3 regions of the Ligilactobacillus sp. UO.C109 genome follow, and region 3 is predicted to be linked to each of the others. Evidence: predicted binding sites of a transcription regulator. Region 3 holds the regulator's gene; each other region holds the start of a gene.
What was found. The regulator Rex, encoded in region 3, represses fermentation and respiration genes when NADH is low (regulators of the CRP and FNR family bind a similar motif). The targets are predictions, from matches to a motif close to TTGTGAANTANTTCACAA.

Region 1 (5,731 bases), on a different contig from region 3:
GCTACTCATACTTTTATTGAAGATTTGCCTATTTCAGCCATCGATATTGATCAAAGCCATCATAATGCAGCTCCAACACTTAATCAAAGTTTGTTTAAGCATAATGCTGTATATATTAGTAAACATAATCGTTTTGCTGATTATCCACGACATACCCATGAATTTCTAGAAATTAACTATATGGTTACTGGATCCTGCAAGCAGATTGTTAATGGTGAGGTTGTTACTCTCAATGCCGGCGATATTCTTTTGATGGATATTGGTTGCCCTCATTCTGTTCATGAACTATCAGAAGATGACATTTTGATAAATCTACTCTTCAGAGATAAGGATATTTCTCTTGATTTTCTAGGTAGTATGCATAGTGAAAACAGTTCTGTTTTTGAATTCTTTTTAAATGTTTCTCTAAAAAACGAGAATAAGAGAAAATACTTTATTTTTCCACATAACAGAGACATTACTAAAACGATGGATCAAATTATTGATGAGTATTATTTACAAAGGCCTTACGCCTACCCTATTATCAACTCTTATCTTAAGATTCTTTTATCAAAAATCATGAGATACTATCCTTTACCAACAAACCAAATTAAGGATTATCGTCAAAAAATAATACTAAATATTATTGAAGATATTTCTAAAAATTATATTGATATCACCTTACCTGATCTTGCTAAAAAATATGGTTATAGCGAAAATTATTTAAGCTCTCTGATAAAAGAGGTCACAGGTAAAAATTTTGTTCAACTACGAACACAGCATCGCTTAAAAGAAGCAAGATATTTACTAAAATCAACTGATTTTCCAATTTCGGAAATCAGTCAATTAGTAGGGATCAATAATAAAAATTCCTTTTATAAGAAATTCAAAGAAGAGTATGGTTGCTTACCTTCTGAAATCAGAGATTCTTCTAAGAGAAAAAATGACCTTCAATCATCACTGAAAGGACTTATCTAATCATGTATATAGATTTTAGAAAACGTTTTATGTTTTTAGTTCTTTCATTACTTATTAATGCTACTGGTCATGCTTTGACTATCTCTACTAATCTTGGGAGTGCCGTTTGGACCGCATCAGCGGTTAATATCAATAATTGTTTTTCTATTAATAGTTTGAGTTTGGTAATTTTCTTAGAAGGTTTGGCTATTAACTGCCTAGTTTCTTTGATAGATAAAAAGCAAAAGATTTCTAAATTTTTATTAGATTTATTATTTATTACACCATTTAGCATTTTAGTTCAATATTTTACTAATTATTTAGAAGGATTAAATTTACAACACCAATTACTTTTAATTCGCATTGTTTTAGATATTCTAGGAATTGTATTTATATCATTAGGAACGTCATTATATCAGCGTGCTAACATAGTTTTGCATTCTAATGATGATTTCATGCAAACTATTAGATTTATGTTCTTGCATGGCGATGCTACTAAAGCACAGATAATACATTTCCTAGTTCCACTAAGTATTATTGTAATTACCACTGTTATTTCACATGCAATTTGGGCTGTAGGAATTGGAACTATTATCTCATTTTTCTTCCAGGGATCTATGATTAAGTGGTTTGACATACATGCATTTAAGCACCTTAAACATTATGATATCTAAAAAGCCTGATCTCGGTAAATTCCGAAATCAGGTTTATTTTTATGCTATATATAAAAAAGTTCAGATTATTAGGAATAATTCTTAATAGTCTGAACTTCATTTATTCTATTCACCTGGTTGATATTCTTTATCGATAATTAATACTGGCTTAATTGTCTTACCAGAAACAGAATCTTGATTTGCTTGATTGATATCTTCAAAATCATAGAATTTTTCAGTCTTGTCGAAATCAAACCATCCTAGTTTGTAGAATTCAATTAAACGAGGAATATCAATTTGAGGGATGGAGTCACCCATGTTTACACCAACAATCTTCTTGTCGTCTACACATAAATCATTCCAAGTAGAGATTTCAATTAAGTGTGGTGTTACCGCAATTGCTGCACATGTACCACCTTGTGCTAAAGCGTCAACTCCATTCTTAATAACTGCTGGCAAACCTGTTGTATCTATAGTCCAATCTACACCATATCCATTGGTTAATTCTTTAATCTTAGCAACTGCATCTTCTTCCTTGCTGTTAATAGTATGAGTTGCTCCTAACTCTTTAGCAAGTTCCAATCTTTCAGGTACAATATCCACTGCGATAACTTTGATACATCCAGAAATACGACCTGCCATCATAGCAGCTAAACCTACAGCACCTGTACCAAATACTGCAATTGTGTCACCTGGTTTTGGTTTCAAAGTATTTAATACTGTTCCAGAGCCTGTAACATAGCCACATCCTAATGGTCCAAGTTTACGTAAGTCTAGATTTTTATCAACCTTTACAGCGTTGCGTTGATCTACCACTGTAGTTGTTGTGAATGATGACTGATTAAACATATCAGAAATATGCTTACCATTTTCTTGAAAATGATCATCACCATCTGCACGAGTTCCCGACAAATTATATTTAGCATAACTTCTACATTGAGTTGGTACACCTTTCAAACAGTTATCACATGTTCCATCTGAGTAGAAGGAAAGAATTACATGGTCACCTGGTTTAAAGTTTTTAACTTCACTACCAACTTTTTCAACAATTCCTGAACCTTCATGACCTAGAATAACTGGATAACCTAGCGAGGCATCGCCCTTACGGATGGCTTCATCGGAATGACAGATACCTGATGCTACCATGTGAATTTGTAAGTCTGTTGGTCCTACTTCGTGAAGATCAATATTGTCTTTAATTTCAAATGGTGCTCCCACTTCTTCTACTACTGCTGCTTTTATTTTCATAATTAATTACCACCTTTGATATCGTTTACAATTATATTTTATTAATTTGTGAATTCTTTTTCAATATCAAAAATAGTTAATTTGAGTGTCATTTTTTAATGTTATCTTAGCTTAGTTACCTCATTAAAGTTTAAAATGACTTCATTATAATTTTTTGTTAATACATTTATGTATATAAATTTACAAAAAAATAAATTTCTTACATATACTTTATATATTTATCTATACAATGTTTAAGAACAGATATTATACCAATATTTTTGGTTATATATAATATATAACCTATGTTAAAAATAACAAATTAATAATGATAGAGTTTATCATGATATAATATTAGTAAAAATATTTAGGATGTGATTTTATGAAATTGATTAATGAATTTACCGTTACTTTTATGGCTTTTTTTGCAATTATGAATCCCATTGCTAATTTACCTGTCTTTATTAGTTTAACAAGTGGTCAAAATCTAAAAACAGTTAAGAATATAGCCTTCCATGCACTAACAATTGCCGTAATTATCGTTTCTATTTTTGCATTAGGCGGAAAAACTATACTTAATATTTTTGGAATTAATTTAGCCGCCTTACGAATTGTTGGTGGATTCTTAGTGGGGCTAATTGGCTATCACATGTTACAAGGTAATACTTCTTCTTTACAACACAATGTTTCATCAAAAGAACCAAAAATTGACAATAATATCAATATTGCAGTGTCACCATTAGCTATGCCTATTTTAGCCGGCCCTGGAACAATTGCAACAACTATGAATTTAGCAGTATCTATCAATCCTTTAATTGTTATAATTTCTTTTATAACATTATCAATAATCACTTATTTCTTATTTACTTACAGCGAGCTAGTTGTGGCTAAACTAGGACAAAATTTAATGAATGTTATTACTAGAATGATGGGTTTAATTTTAGCAACGATTGGCGTTCATATGGCTATTCTAGGATTACAATCAGCTTTTCCTATTCTTAAATAAAAGTTTTAGTTAGTTCAACTTTAAAATTTATAATATACTCCCTTAGAAAATAATTTCTATGAAGTGCCTTACAATTGTTAGACAAAGTTTAACGATTGTAAGGCACTTCACAGTCAGGATATTTTTCTTTCTCCTCAAAACATATCATTTGCTACTTACTAATAGTAAGGTATATAATAAAAGCGATTCCTTATTTATGGAGGTATTAAAATGGCATTAACAGACACATATAAATTAAATAACGGTGTAGAAATCCCTGTTGTCGGTTTCGGTACATGGCAAACTCCAGATGGTGACGTTGCTCGTGAATCCGTAAAAACAGCACTTGAAGTTGGTTATCGTCATATTGACACAGCTGCAGCTTATGGTAATGAAGTTAGTGTTGGTCAAGGCATCAAAGAAAGTGGTGTTAACCGTCATGATATTTTCTTGACAACTAAACTTTGGAACGATTCTCATGGTTATGAAGCTACTAAAAAAGCCATCGATTTAAGTTTACAAAAGCTAGATACTGATTATTTAGATCTATACTTAATTCATTGGCCAAACCCAGTAGCAGTACGCGAGCATTGGGCTGAATTAAATGCTGAAAGTTGGCAAGCTATGGAAGAAGCCGTTAAAGCTGGTAAAATTCGTGCAATTGGTATTTCTAATTTCCGCAAGCATCATTTAGATGAATTATTGAAGACTGCTAATATCGTTCCTGCAGTTAACCAAAACTACTTAAATCCTAGCGATCTTCAACCAGATGTACTAGCTGCTAATAAGGAACACGATATTTTAAATGAAGCTTATAGTCCTTTAGGTACTGGTGATTTGTTGCGTAATGAATTAGTTGCTGAAGTTGCTGAAGCTCACAATCATAGCGTACCTCAAGTTCTACTTCGCTGGTCGTTGCAACATGGTTTCCTTCCACTTCCAAAATCTGTTCATGCTGAATATATTAAATCTAATACTGACATTTTTGATTTTGAATTAACTGAGGATGAAATGAAGAAATTAGATGGATTACGTGGAGTTACTCATTTAGCAACTGATCCAGATACTGCTACATTCTAATAATTACTTTATGCCGATTAGTTTATAAAGTTCTAATCGGTATTTTTTTACAAAAAAAGTTTGAGAATCGCATATCTCAAACATTCGTTCATTTTATGGTAGTAACCTTATAAGTCCTGAAATTAAAACCCAAAGCTTAAATGAAGCTATTGATAAACTAGGAAATATGATTGATCTTATGCAACATAAATATATTGCTTGGGATCCTAACGATAACTGGGATAGTTACGATTTTGAACATGATGTTTCTGCACTAACTCTACTAGATGATAATTAATAGTTATTTTTTAAGAAGTACTACCAATAGTGCTTCTTTTATTTTTTATATACCCTCTTTAATTTTTCTTTTTCCATTGCTATTTTATTTTCGAAATTATTAGTAGCCCATTCCCAAATAATTTTATTTTCAGGGTGTGTAACTAAATCCTCATCACGTTTATCTTCTATCTGTTTTAAGACATGCTCTAAATTATCAAGCAATATATAGGTTTTCATTTCTCCTTATCCTTTCTTTTCCATGCTCTATACAAATCAACGAAACCTGCGTATGCTATGCATAGCAGAATACCGTAAATACACCACATATCATTTCCTCCATGTAAAAACATCCTTTAACCAACTCACCAATATGAAAATTATTACGTAAGCTATACACGCTACAATCACTGCTAAAACTGGTTCCATTAAACTTCCTACTTTGCTTTAATTTATTTAAACTTATCCCTGTTTAAAGGGACGAATATTTGCTAACATCTTCTTTAACTTTCTTATTTACCTTCTAAAAACTTATCTAAATCTTCAGCTCTGAACTGAACAACCCCACCAGCTGTTAGTTCGATATCCTGAAGAT
Region 2 (5,731 bases), on a different contig from region 3:
CTAATGCGTATCCCTTTGTTACGTCACCAATAGCGTAAATGTTAGGAATATTTGAACGACTTTGTGCATCAACAGGAATTAAACCACGTTCATCAACACTTACACCAGCTTGTTCTAAGCCCATATTTGAAGTGTTTGGACGACGACCAACAGAAACAATGACATAATCAGCTGTAATTTTCTTTTCTTCGCCATCTACTTCGAAAGTAACAGTTACATCTTTATCTGTTTGTTCTGCATTCTTAGCCATAGCTTTAGTGTAAATATCTACACCTTGTTCACTGAAGTGATGTTCTACAACTTTAACTAAGTCTTTTTCATAGTTAGCTAAAATCATATCTCCACCTTCAAGGATGGTTACATGAGAGCCTAAGTTAGCGTAAGCAGATGCTAATTCAGAACCAATGTAGCCACCACCTACAACAACTAATTCCTTAGGAACTTCTGTTAAGTTCAAAGCACCAGTAGAATCAAGTACACGTCCTTCAAACTTGAAGTTAGGAATTTCAATTGGATGACTACCTGTTGCAATAATCAAGTTATTGAATGTATATGTTTGAGCCTTATCATCATCAGAAATTACTCGTAAACTATGACTATCTTTCAAATATGCATTTCCCCAGATAACATCAATCTTATGTTTCTTAAATAAGGAAGCAACCCCACCTGTTAGACGAGCTACAACGTTATTCTTCCATTCAATTGTTTTATCGAAGTCTAGCTTAGCAGCTGTAACTTGAAGTCCCATTTCTTGAGAATCCATTGCATGTTGGTAATGATGTGCAGCTTCAATCAAAGCTTTAGAAGGAATACATCCAACATTTAAACATACACCACCAATGTATTCACGTTCAATTACAGTAACTTTTTGACCTAATTCTGCAGCATGAATTGCAGCTACATATCCACCAGGTCCAGCACCTACAACAACTGTATCTAAATCTATTGCAAAATCTCCAACTACCATTAGCCTATCATCCTTCCATTAATAACAATTCTGGGTCACTTAATAATTCTTTCAAGCGATTCATTGCACGTTGAGCTGTTGCACCATCAATTACGCGATGATCAAATGCCAAAGATAACTTCAAGACTTTAGCAATCTTTACTTCACCTTCAACAACAACTGGTTCATCAGTAATACGACCCATACCTAAAATAGCAACTTCTGGCCAGTTAATTACTGGTGTAAAGTGACCGCCACCTACTGAACCGATATTTGTAATTGACATACCTGTGTGACTCATATCACCGGCTGTTAATTTACCATCTTTAGCTTTAGCTGTGTTTTCAGTAATTTGTTTAGCAATACCAAATAAGCTTGTGCTATCAGCATGTTTTACATTTGGAACAAATAATCCTCTATCTGTATCTGTAGCAATTCCTACATTGATGTAATCCTTATAAACAATTTCATGCTTATCCATATCTACAGATGAATTGAAAATTGGGAATTCTTTCATAACTACGGCTAATGCTTTTACCATATATGCCATGAATGTTAGACGAACATCACGTTCTGCAGCAAGTTCTTTGTACTTCTTACGATGTGCCCATAATTTATCAACAATTACTTCATCAAAGACATGCACATGTGGAATTTGTGATACTGAACGCACCATTGCATTTGCTGTTGCTTTGCGAATACCTGACATCTTTTCACGTGTTTCAGGCCATTGAGCATCTCCAGCAGGTAACTTAGGAGCTGGTTGTGGTGCTGCTTCTTCCACAACTGGTGTTGCTTCAGGGGCAGCAGCAACTGCACCACCATTAGCTTTAAAGGCATCAATATCACTTCTTAATACTTGACCATGACGACCAGAGCCTGGTACTAACTTCAAGTCAATTCCTTGTTCACGTGCATAGCGACGAACTGCTGGCATTGCAAGAACTGGTAAGCTATGATCTGCAACTTGTGGAGTTGGTTGTGTATTTGGTGCTGGTGCAGCTTCCACTTTTTCTTCTTTTTCAGTTTCTGCAGCAGGAGCATCGTCAGCTACATTACCTTCTCCTTCTGCAACTTCTAATTCGATCAATGGTTGACCAACTTCAGCAGTTTCGCCTTCTTCAACCAATATTTTTGTTACTGTACCTGAAACTGGGGAAGGAATTTCTTCAACAGATTTATCATTTTCAATTTGAACTAAATCTCCATCAACTTCCACCTTGTCACCAGGCTTAACATGCCATTCGCCAATTGTACCTTCTGCAATACCTTCACCGATATCTGGCAATTTAAATTGATATTTACTCATTATTTCACCCTCCAAATTAGAAGTTCACAACTTCTTTAACTTTCTCTACGATATCTTTTTTATTTGGTAACCATATACTTTCAGCTTCACTAAATGGATATGGTGTATCAGGTGCACTTACACGACCAATTGGTGCTTCTAATGAAAGAATACCTTTTTCTGCAATTAATGAAGCTACCGCTGGAGAAATTCCTGCTTGTGCTTGTGCTTCTTGAACAAGTACAACACGACCTGTTTTCTTAACAGAAGCTAAAATTGTTTCTTCATCAAGTGGAGATACTGTACGTAAATCAACAACTTCAGCGTTAATTCCTTCTTTAGCTAAATCTTCAGCTGCTTTCAAACTTTCTTGAACCATGTAGCCATATGTTATGATGCTTACATCGCTACCTTCGCGCTTAACTGCTGCTTTGTCCAATGGTACGATGTATGCTTCATCTGGAACTTCTTCTTTAACTGAGCGATATAATTTCATATGTTCTAGGAATACAACTGGATCATCTGAACGAATAGCTGAAATTAACAGTCCCTTAGCATCATATGGACCAGATGGAATAACTACGCGTAAACCTGGTGTTTGAGCCATCAAGCCTTCTAAACTATCAGAGTGAAGTTCAGGTGTATGAACCCCACCACCAAATGGAGCTCTAAATGTAACAGGCATCTTACGAGTTGCTCCCATACGATAACGTTCACGGGAGATTTGTCCTGCAATTGAATCCATTACTTCAAAAACAAAACCAAAGAATTGAATTTCAGGAACTGGACGAAAACCAGTGAAGGCTAAACCTGCTGCTAAACCACCAATACCAGATTCAGCAAGTGGTGTATCAAACACTCTATCTTCTCCGTAAATTTCTTGAAGTCCATCAGTTGCACGGAAAACACCACCGTTTTTACCAACGTCTTCCCCAAATACTAAGACATTGTCATCACGCTTTAATTCTTCATCCATTGCCGCTGTAATAGCTTTAATCATTGTTGTTTTAGCCATGGTTATTCAGCCTCCTTCTTTGTGTATTTATCAATTTGTTCTTGAATAGTTGCAGGTGTATCAACAAAGACATTCTTTAGATATTCGCTAACTTTTTGCTTAGGTGCTTTTTCTGTTAGAACCATTGCTTCATCGATTTCCTTGTTTACTTCTTCTGTCCATGCCTTTTCTTTTTCTTCAGACCATAGACCCTTCTTATCTAAGTAAGTACGCATACGAATTAATGGATCTTTTTCTTTCCATTCTTGTTCTTCTTCAGCTGTACGATAACGCTTAGGATCATCACCAGATAAAGTATGTGGTCCGAAACGATATGTTAATGTTTCAATTAATACTGGACCGTTACCAGCTGCTGCATATTCACGTGCAGCTTTCATTACTGAATACATTGCTAGTGCATCCATTCCATCTACTTGAACAAATGGAATTCCAGCTGCCACACCTTTTTGAGCTAATGTTTTAGCAGCTGTTTGTTTTGCACGAGGAACTGAGATAGCGTATCCATTATTTTGTACTACAAAAATTGCTGGAGCTTTAAATGCACCTGCGAAGTTGATACCTTCGTAGAAATCACCTTGAGAAGTACCACCATCACCTGTGTATGTATAAGCTACATTCTTAGAACCCTTTTTCTTCAAACCTAAAGCAATTCCTGCAGCTTGAACATATTGAGCACCGATAATAATTTGTGGTGGTAGTGCATTGAAGTTTTCAGGATATTTATTTCCATCAACATGACCACGTGACCATAAGAATGCTTTGTATAAAGGCAATCCATGTAATACCAATTGTGGAACATCACGGTATGCTGGAAGGATATAGTCTTCTTTTTCCATTGCAAATTCTGATCCAATTTGAGAAGCTTCTTCACCTGCAGTAGGTGCGAAGAAACCTAGACGTCCTTGACGATTCAATTTAGTTGAACGTTCGTTTAGGACACGAGACCAAACCATTTTCTTAAATAATTCAACAATTTGTTCATCACTTAAATCAGGAAATAGATCCTTGTTAACAACATTTCCATCATTATCGAGAACACGAACTGTTTCAAACTTGTCATCAACGATGTTTTTTAATTTATCAAAATCAATACCAGCCATCTTGAAAACCTCCTTAAAAATTAGCGATATTTTCCGAACTTATTTTTATTTTATATAACGCTTACAATTTTATTATACCTTATTTTTTTAAAATGTTAATTTTGTTTTTTTTTGCACAATAGATTTTATGGCATATAATGCCGACTTATCAATATTTATAACTTTAAATTAAGTTCAAAAAAATTTATGAAGATCTATATTTGTTATCGTTATCACAAAATGATTACAAGCTTAACATGCCTATTTAATCAAATTAAAAAAGACTAACCTATTGTTAATCATCACATAATTTTATTAACTTTGTGATTTTTCCAATAAATTAGTCTTTTATAATTATTTAGTTATCACGTTTATTCTTGCGCTTAAATCCGAATAAACCTGCTAAACTCATTAAGATTAATCCTACTAAACTAGCAGTATTATCTTTTTGATCACCAGTTTGTGGTAATGTTTGGCTTGATACTTTAGTATTCACTTTATCTTTAGAGTTAATAGTATTTTTGAAATCATTGGACTTCTTAGTTTTAGTTTCTACTTTACTTTCCTTACCGTTATTATCGTTCTTATCAACTTGGTTTGTATTCTTTGTAGAATCTGTACTATTTTTCTCATATACAAAGGTAATTTCTAAAGTCTTACCAAAAATACCATGAACCAATTTGCTCTCAGAAATTAAGTGGTAACCAGCAATTTCTAAGGCTTGAGTAGTAAACTCATTTCCTTCTTTACCAGATACAGTTCCAGTATCGGCAAGCTTATTTCCCATGTTGTCTTCATAATTAATTACCACATTTACGATATTAGCTTTATATATTACAACTTCTGTCGTATTGCTATCATTAATTGTTACTTCTTTAGCTGTTACGCTTGCCTTATCTGGAGTGTAGCCTGCCTTTTCTGGCGTCTTCACTTCGTCGAAGCTTTGACTTGGAACATTTGTGTTCCAAATTACTTGGTTTGTTACTAGATCTTTGTCGCCTGGTTGGGTGAACGTTAGACTTTGACTCTTGGTATCTAGTAGATTACCTTTTTCGTCTCGATACTCTATTGTTCTTGTTACTACTTTGTCTCTAGTTACTGCTTCATGTTTATGTTTCAAATGAATTGTTACTACGTTACTTTCATCAGTACCATTTTCTGGGAAGGTGTAATCCGTTGGATTTCCTGCTACTTCCTCATAATTCTCTGGTACTTCTGGGGTAACCTTTACAGTTTCTCCTGTCTTGCCAGATATGCTACCTTGCTTGACTTCTTGTCCACCGTTGTCATCATCCACATATACTACTCGACTGGTTTGTTCATTTGCCTTATATACTACAGTTTCTGTGTAATCTTTAATATCAAATGTTACTGTTTCACTTGGAACAACAGCTCTATCTGGA
Region 3 (5,731 bases):
AGTAATGGGAATGAAGTATCCGTCTGGTAAGGAAATCGATGAATTAGCTAAAACGGGGAAAGATACTTTTAATTTTCCAAGAGCGATGGAGAAAGAAGATAACTTTGATTTTAGTTTCAGTGGTTTGAAGAGTGCGTTTATTAACACTGTACATCATGCTAGTCAAATTGGAGAAAAACTTGATAAGGCAGATTTAGCTACAAGTTTTGAACAAAGTGTAGTTGATGTATTAAGTAGCAAAACTGTCAAAGCATTGGGACATTTTAAGGTAAAACAATTAATTCTTGCTGGAGGCGTAGCTGCTAATCAAGGATTAAGAACAAGATTAGATAAGGAATTAACAGCATTTAAAGATGTAGAATTGTTGAAAGCACCTTTGAAATTATGTGGTGATAATGCAGCGATGATAGGTGCTGCTGGATATGTGGCTTTCAAGCATGGTGTTCGAGCTGACATGACATTGAATGCTGAACCAAGTCTAGAATTTGAATGGATGGTAGAAAAATAAAAAGATGTGAGACTTAGTATGACTAGAGTGAGCATAACTCTGGTATTAAGTCTTACATCTTTTTTATTGTAATCCTTCTAATTCTAAACTTAGTTCAGTCCATTTACTTTCGGCTTCATTTAAATCATTTGTTGCCTTAGATAGCTTTGTGTGTAACTCATCCATTTTTTGTGGATCATTGAAATTATCAGGTAGTGTCATTTCTTGCTCTATATTAGTTTTTAATTCTTCAAGACGTTCCATTTCAGATTCAGCATCATCAACTAAACGTTGTAATTTACGCTGTTGTTTTTGTAATTCTTTACTTTTCTTATAGTTAAGTTGCTTTTGAGAAGTTTTTGAAACTTGTTGATCATCTTGAGATTGTTCTGCCTCTTTAGCTGCTTCAATTGCTTCTAATTCAGCTTTTTTCTCTAAATAATAATCATAGTTACCAAGGTATAAGTTACTTCCCTCTGGAGTGATTTCAAGAACGGTATCAGCGACTTGATTGATGAAGTAACGGTCATGGGAAACAAATAAGATGGTTCCTTCAAAATCAATTAAAGCACTCTCTAATACTTCTTTACTATCTATATCTAAATGATTAGTGGGTTCGTCGAGCATTAAGAAATTATCTTCTTGTAGAGCAAGTTTTGTTAATGTTAATCTGGCCTTTTCCCCACCAGAAAGATTATGTACTACTTTTTTAACATCATCACCGACAAATAAGAAACTACCTAATAATGAGCGAACGTCTTTTTCTAACATATTAGGATGATCATCCCAGATTTCATTTAAGACAGTTTTTTTATCATGTAGGTTTTGTTGTTCCTGATCGTAGTACCCAGTTTGAACATTAGTACCAAAAGTAGCAGATCCATGGATGAAAGGAATATTTCCTAAAATACTCTTTAGTAAGGTGGATTTGCCAATTCCATTAGGTCCGACAACAGCCATTGCATGATGTTTGCGTAATTCGAAAGTGATAGGATTTGAAATAACTTTTGAATCATAGCCAATAGCAGCATCTGTAACCTTTAAAACTACATTTCCACTTTCCTTGCTAGCATGAAATTTAAAATGAGGGCCTTTTTCTTCACCTTCAGGACGCTCTAATCTATCCATTTTCTCTAATTGTTTTCTTTTACTTTGAGCTCTTTTAGTTGTGGAAGCTCGAACTAAGTTTTTATTAACAAAATCCTCTAATTTTTGAATTTTCACTTGTTGCTTTTCATATTCTTTCCATTGAGTACGCAAGCGAGAAGCTTTTTCTTCAATATAATGAGAATAATTTCCAACATAATGACTAGAATGTTGATGACTTAATTCATAAACTTCATTGACAACTTTATCTAAGAAGTAGCGGTCATGTGAAACAATTAAAAGGGCACCGGTATAACCTTGGATATAATTTTCTAACCAAGTCAAAGTTTCAATGTCGAGGTGGTTAGTAGGTTCGTCAAGGATTAATAAATCACGTTTTTCTAAAAGTAATTTAGCTAAAGCTAAACGAGTTTTTTGTCCACCTGATAAGTCAGAAACCATTTTTCCATAGTCTTCTTCAAAGAATTGGAAACCATGTAAAACAGCTTTTACTTCATTTTCATAACCATAACCATTATTTTCTTGGAAGTCATGTTGTAATTGATCATATTGATTTAATAATTGTTGATATTCCTTAGATTCATGTGGAATTGACGGAGAAGCAATCTTTTCTTCAAGTTGATGAATCTTAGCTTCCATCTTTTGCAAGGGTTCAAAGACACTTAACATTTCATCTAATACATTTTTAGTAGATTCTAATCCTGTATGTTGTGCTAAATATCCAATAGTTAAATCTCGTTTAGTAACGATTTTTCCTTCATCTGGAAGTGATTCACCGATTAACATTTTTATTAGTGTAGATTTTCCTGCTCCGTTGCGACCAACAAGTGCGATCTTGGAATTATCTTTTATATCAAGATTGACATTCTCAAAAAGGATATCTGCTCCAAAATGTCGGGCAACTTGCTGTGCTTGTAAAAGTAGCATAAAATCACCTTTTCTATTAATTTACTGTATTATAACACTAAGACGATTTATAGTGTAACATAGAAATTTCACAAATAAAAACGTTAAAGATGATAATTAAGCCAATATATTGTATAATTGTGGAGCTATGTGTTAAACTTATGTTAAATATTTCACGAAAAGAGGAAAGTCTAATGGCAGAAGTAAAGATTCCGCAGGCTACTGCAAAACGTCTACCGATATATTATCGTTATCTAAGACTATTATCTAATTCTGGAAAGAATAGAGTTTCTTCAACAGAATTAGCTGAAGCCGTAAAAGTAGATTCTGCTACTATTCGACGTGATTTTTCGTATTTTGGTGCTTTAGGTAAACGTGGTTACGGATATGATGTACAAAGTTTACTTGATTTTTTTACTAAGCAATTAAATCAAGATACGTTAACTAATGTTGCTTTGGTTGGGGTTGGTAATTTAGGACATGCTTTATTGAACTTTAATTTCCATCAAAGTAATCATGTAAGAATTAGTGCAGCATTTGATGTAAATGAAGATATTACGGGAACAATTCAAAGTGGAATTCCAGTATATCCAATGTCTGATATGAAAGAACAATTAAAGTTACAGCAAATTGAAATTGTAATTTTAACTGTTCCAGCTCCTGTAGCACAAAAAGTTACAGATGAGTTAGTGGAAGTTGGTGTAAGGGGAATATTGAATTTTACACCACTTAGAATTACTGTACCAGAAAATATACGTGTGCAAAATGTAGATTTGACGAATGAAATGGAAACTTTGATTTATTTCTTGAATCATTTTGGAAGCACAGAAGAGTAGTGTTACATAGAAGACCGAAATGAGTCTCAAAATAAAAATTGCTGAAGATTATGATGTTATCTAATCACATTAATCTTCAGCAATTTTTTGATATTAATAACTTCTAAAGCGATGATAGAAGTATAATAAACAAGTTTAGAAATATATGACTAAAAGTAGAAGTAATAATCGTTCCAGTCCGATAGTAAATATAGCAAAACAAAAGGCCAATACTAGCATAGATAAGGAAATGACCATCCATATGAGCTAAACTAAATAGAAGACTGGAAATTAAGGCAGCAGGTAGAAAAGGGATGAATCTTGAAAAATTTCCAAATAAAACTTTTCTAAAAATTAACTCTTCCATTACAGGTGCAACAATTCCAGGTACTAAAATGTAGTATGGGTAATGGTGAACAATTTCTAACAATAGGTTAGTATTAGCTGAATATGATGAAAAATGAAAAAGTCCTGATTCGATACGAGATAATCCAATTTGAATTATGAGGGCACCGACCATACCAAGGATACTCCAGAGTAAAATAGATTTAAGTTTAATAGTTTTATATTCTAATTTATTTTTAAAAGAGAATCTATGATTGAGATAAACAATAAACAACATGCAGAGTATTCCAATAATAGTTTCAACCAAATAAAAATTATGACTTTGATTATAAAAAATATTGAATATTGCTAACAAAATTTGATAACCAATATAGGTTAGCAATAAGGGAATAGAATTTCTTTGTTCCAAATTAATTATCACCTTTCATTTTTAAGTTTAATTGTACCATTAACAGGTCAAATAAAAAAATTAGCACTCTAATGTGTCGAGTGATAAAAAATACTTGCAATTTATATTTAAAGTGGTTATAGTATTAATTGTAGTTAGCACTCAAGAGTTGAGAGTGCTAAATGATACAGATGATTGATATTGGAGGGATTAGACGTGCTTAAACCATTAGGAGATCGCGTTGTTTTAAAAGTTCAAAAGGAAGAAGAACAATCCATTGGTGGAATTGTTATCGCAAGTAATGCAAAAGAAAAGCCTACAACAGGTGAAGTAATTGCTGTTGGTAACGGACGTATCTTAGACAATGGACAAAGGGTTGAACCTGAAGTAAAAGTTGGTCAATCAGTTGTTTTTGATAAGTATGCTGGTTCTGAAGTTAAATATGAAGGCGAAGAATATTTAGTAATCCGTGAAAATGACATTATTGCGGTTATAGATTAATTTTTAATTAATTTGAGGTGAAGAGATTTATGGCAAAGGAAATTAAGTTTTCAGAAGATGCTCGTTCAAAGATGTTGAAGGGTGTAGATAAATTAGCAAATACAGTAAAATCAACTATTGGTCCTAAAGGCCGTAATGTTGTTTTGGAACAATCTTATGGTTCCCCCACAATTACAAATGATGGTGTAACAATTGCTAAGGCTATTGATTTAGAAGATCATTTCGAAAATATGGGAGCAAAATTGGTGTCTGAAGTTGCTTCTAAGACAAATGATATTGCAGGTGATGGTACAACAACTGCTACTGTTTTAACACAAGCTATTGTAAATGAAGGTATGAAGAATGTAACTGCTGGTGCAAACCCAGTTGGAATTCGTCGTGGTATTGAATTAGCAACTAAGGCTGCAGTTGATGCATTACATGAAATGTCCCATACAGTAGAATCCAAGAGTGATATTGCACAAGTTGCTTCTATTTCATCTGCTAACGAAGAAGTTGGTAAATTAATTGCCGATGCTATGGAAAAAGTTGGTAATGATGGTGTTATTACAATTGAAGAATCTAAAGGTATCGATACTTCTTTAGATGTTGTTGAAGGTATGCAATTTGATAGAGGATATCTATCACAATATATGGTAACTGATAATGATAAGATGGAAGCTGATTTAGATAATCCATACATTTTATTAACAGATAAGAAGATTTCAAACATTCAAGAAGTATTACCATTATTGCAATCAATTGTACAACAAGGTCGTCCATTATTGATTATTGCTGATGATGTAGACGGTGAAGCATTACCTACACTTGTTTTGAACAAGATTCGTGGAACATTTAACGTTGTTGCAGTTAAAGCTCCAGGATTTGGCGATCGTCGTAAGGCAATGTTACAAGATATTGCTACATTGACAGGTGCTACTGTTATCACAGATGACTTAGGCTTACAATTGAAAGATACAACAGTTGAACAATTAGGTTCTGCTGGAAAAGTAACAGTAACTAAGGAAAATACAACAATTGTTGAAGGTGCTGGTGATAAGGACAAGATTGCTGAACGTGTAGAACAAATTAAGAAGCAAATTAGTGAAACAACTTCTGATTTTGATCGTGAAAAATTACAAGAACGTTTGGCTAAATTATCTGGTGGTGTTGCAGTTATTAAAGTTGGTGCTGCAACTGAAA

Region 1: the regulator Rex is predicted to act here: its motif matches at 2,884-2,901, upstream of OZJ21_RS03510 (NAD(P)-dependent alcohol dehydrogenase).
Region 2: the regulator Rex is predicted to act here: its motif matches at 4,550-4,567, upstream of pdhA (pyruvate dehydrogenase (acetyl-transferring) E1 component subunit alpha).

What each region holds. Positions count from the first base shown of each region.
Region 1 covers NZ_JAPSFH010000012.1:7,754-13,484, forward strand. Annotated here, with positions in the region: gene OZJ21_RS03500 (AraC family transcriptional regulator) at 1-957, shown strand, start outside; gene OZJ21_RS03505 (hypothetical protein) at 960-1,610, shown strand; gene OZJ21_RS03510 (NAD(P)-dependent alcohol dehydrogenase) at 1,716-2,837, opposite strand; gene OZJ21_RS03515 (MarC family protein) at 3,199-3,822, shown strand; gene OZJ21_RS03520 (aldo/keto reductase) at 4,033-4,881, shown strand; gene OZJ21_RS03525 (hypothetical protein) at 5,197-5,376, opposite strand; gene OZJ21_RS03530 (helix-turn-helix domain-containing protein) at 5,649-5,731, opposite strand, start outside.
Region 2 covers NZ_JAPSFH010000008.1:261-5,991, reverse strand. Annotated here, with positions in the region: gene lpdA (dihydrolipoyl dehydrogenase) at 1-967, opposite strand, end outside; gene OZJ21_RS03260 (2-oxo acid dehydrogenase subunit E2) at 975-2,255, opposite strand; gene OZJ21_RS03255 (alpha-ketoacid dehydrogenase subunit beta) at 2,272-3,249, opposite strand; gene pdhA (pyruvate dehydrogenase (acetyl-transferring) E1 component subunit alpha) at 3,252-4,349, opposite strand; partial or broken gene OZJ21_RS03245 (mucin-binding protein) at 4,687-5,731, opposite strand, start outside.
Region 3 covers NZ_JAPSFH010000027.1:45,146-50,876, forward strand. Annotated here, with positions in the region: gene tsaD (tRNA (adenosine(37)-N6)-threonylcarbamoyltransferase complex transferase subunit TsaD) at 1-508, shown strand, start outside; gene OZJ21_RS04500 (ABC-F family ATP-binding cassette domain-containing protein) at 572-2,521, opposite strand; gene OZJ21_RS04505 (redox-sensing transcriptional repressor Rex) at 2,695-3,336, shown strand; gene OZJ21_RS04510 (CPBP family intramembrane glutamic endopeptidase) at 3,440-4,069, opposite strand; gene groES (co-chaperone GroES) at 4,265-4,549, shown strand; gene groL (chaperonin GroEL) at 4,579-5,731, shown strand, end outside.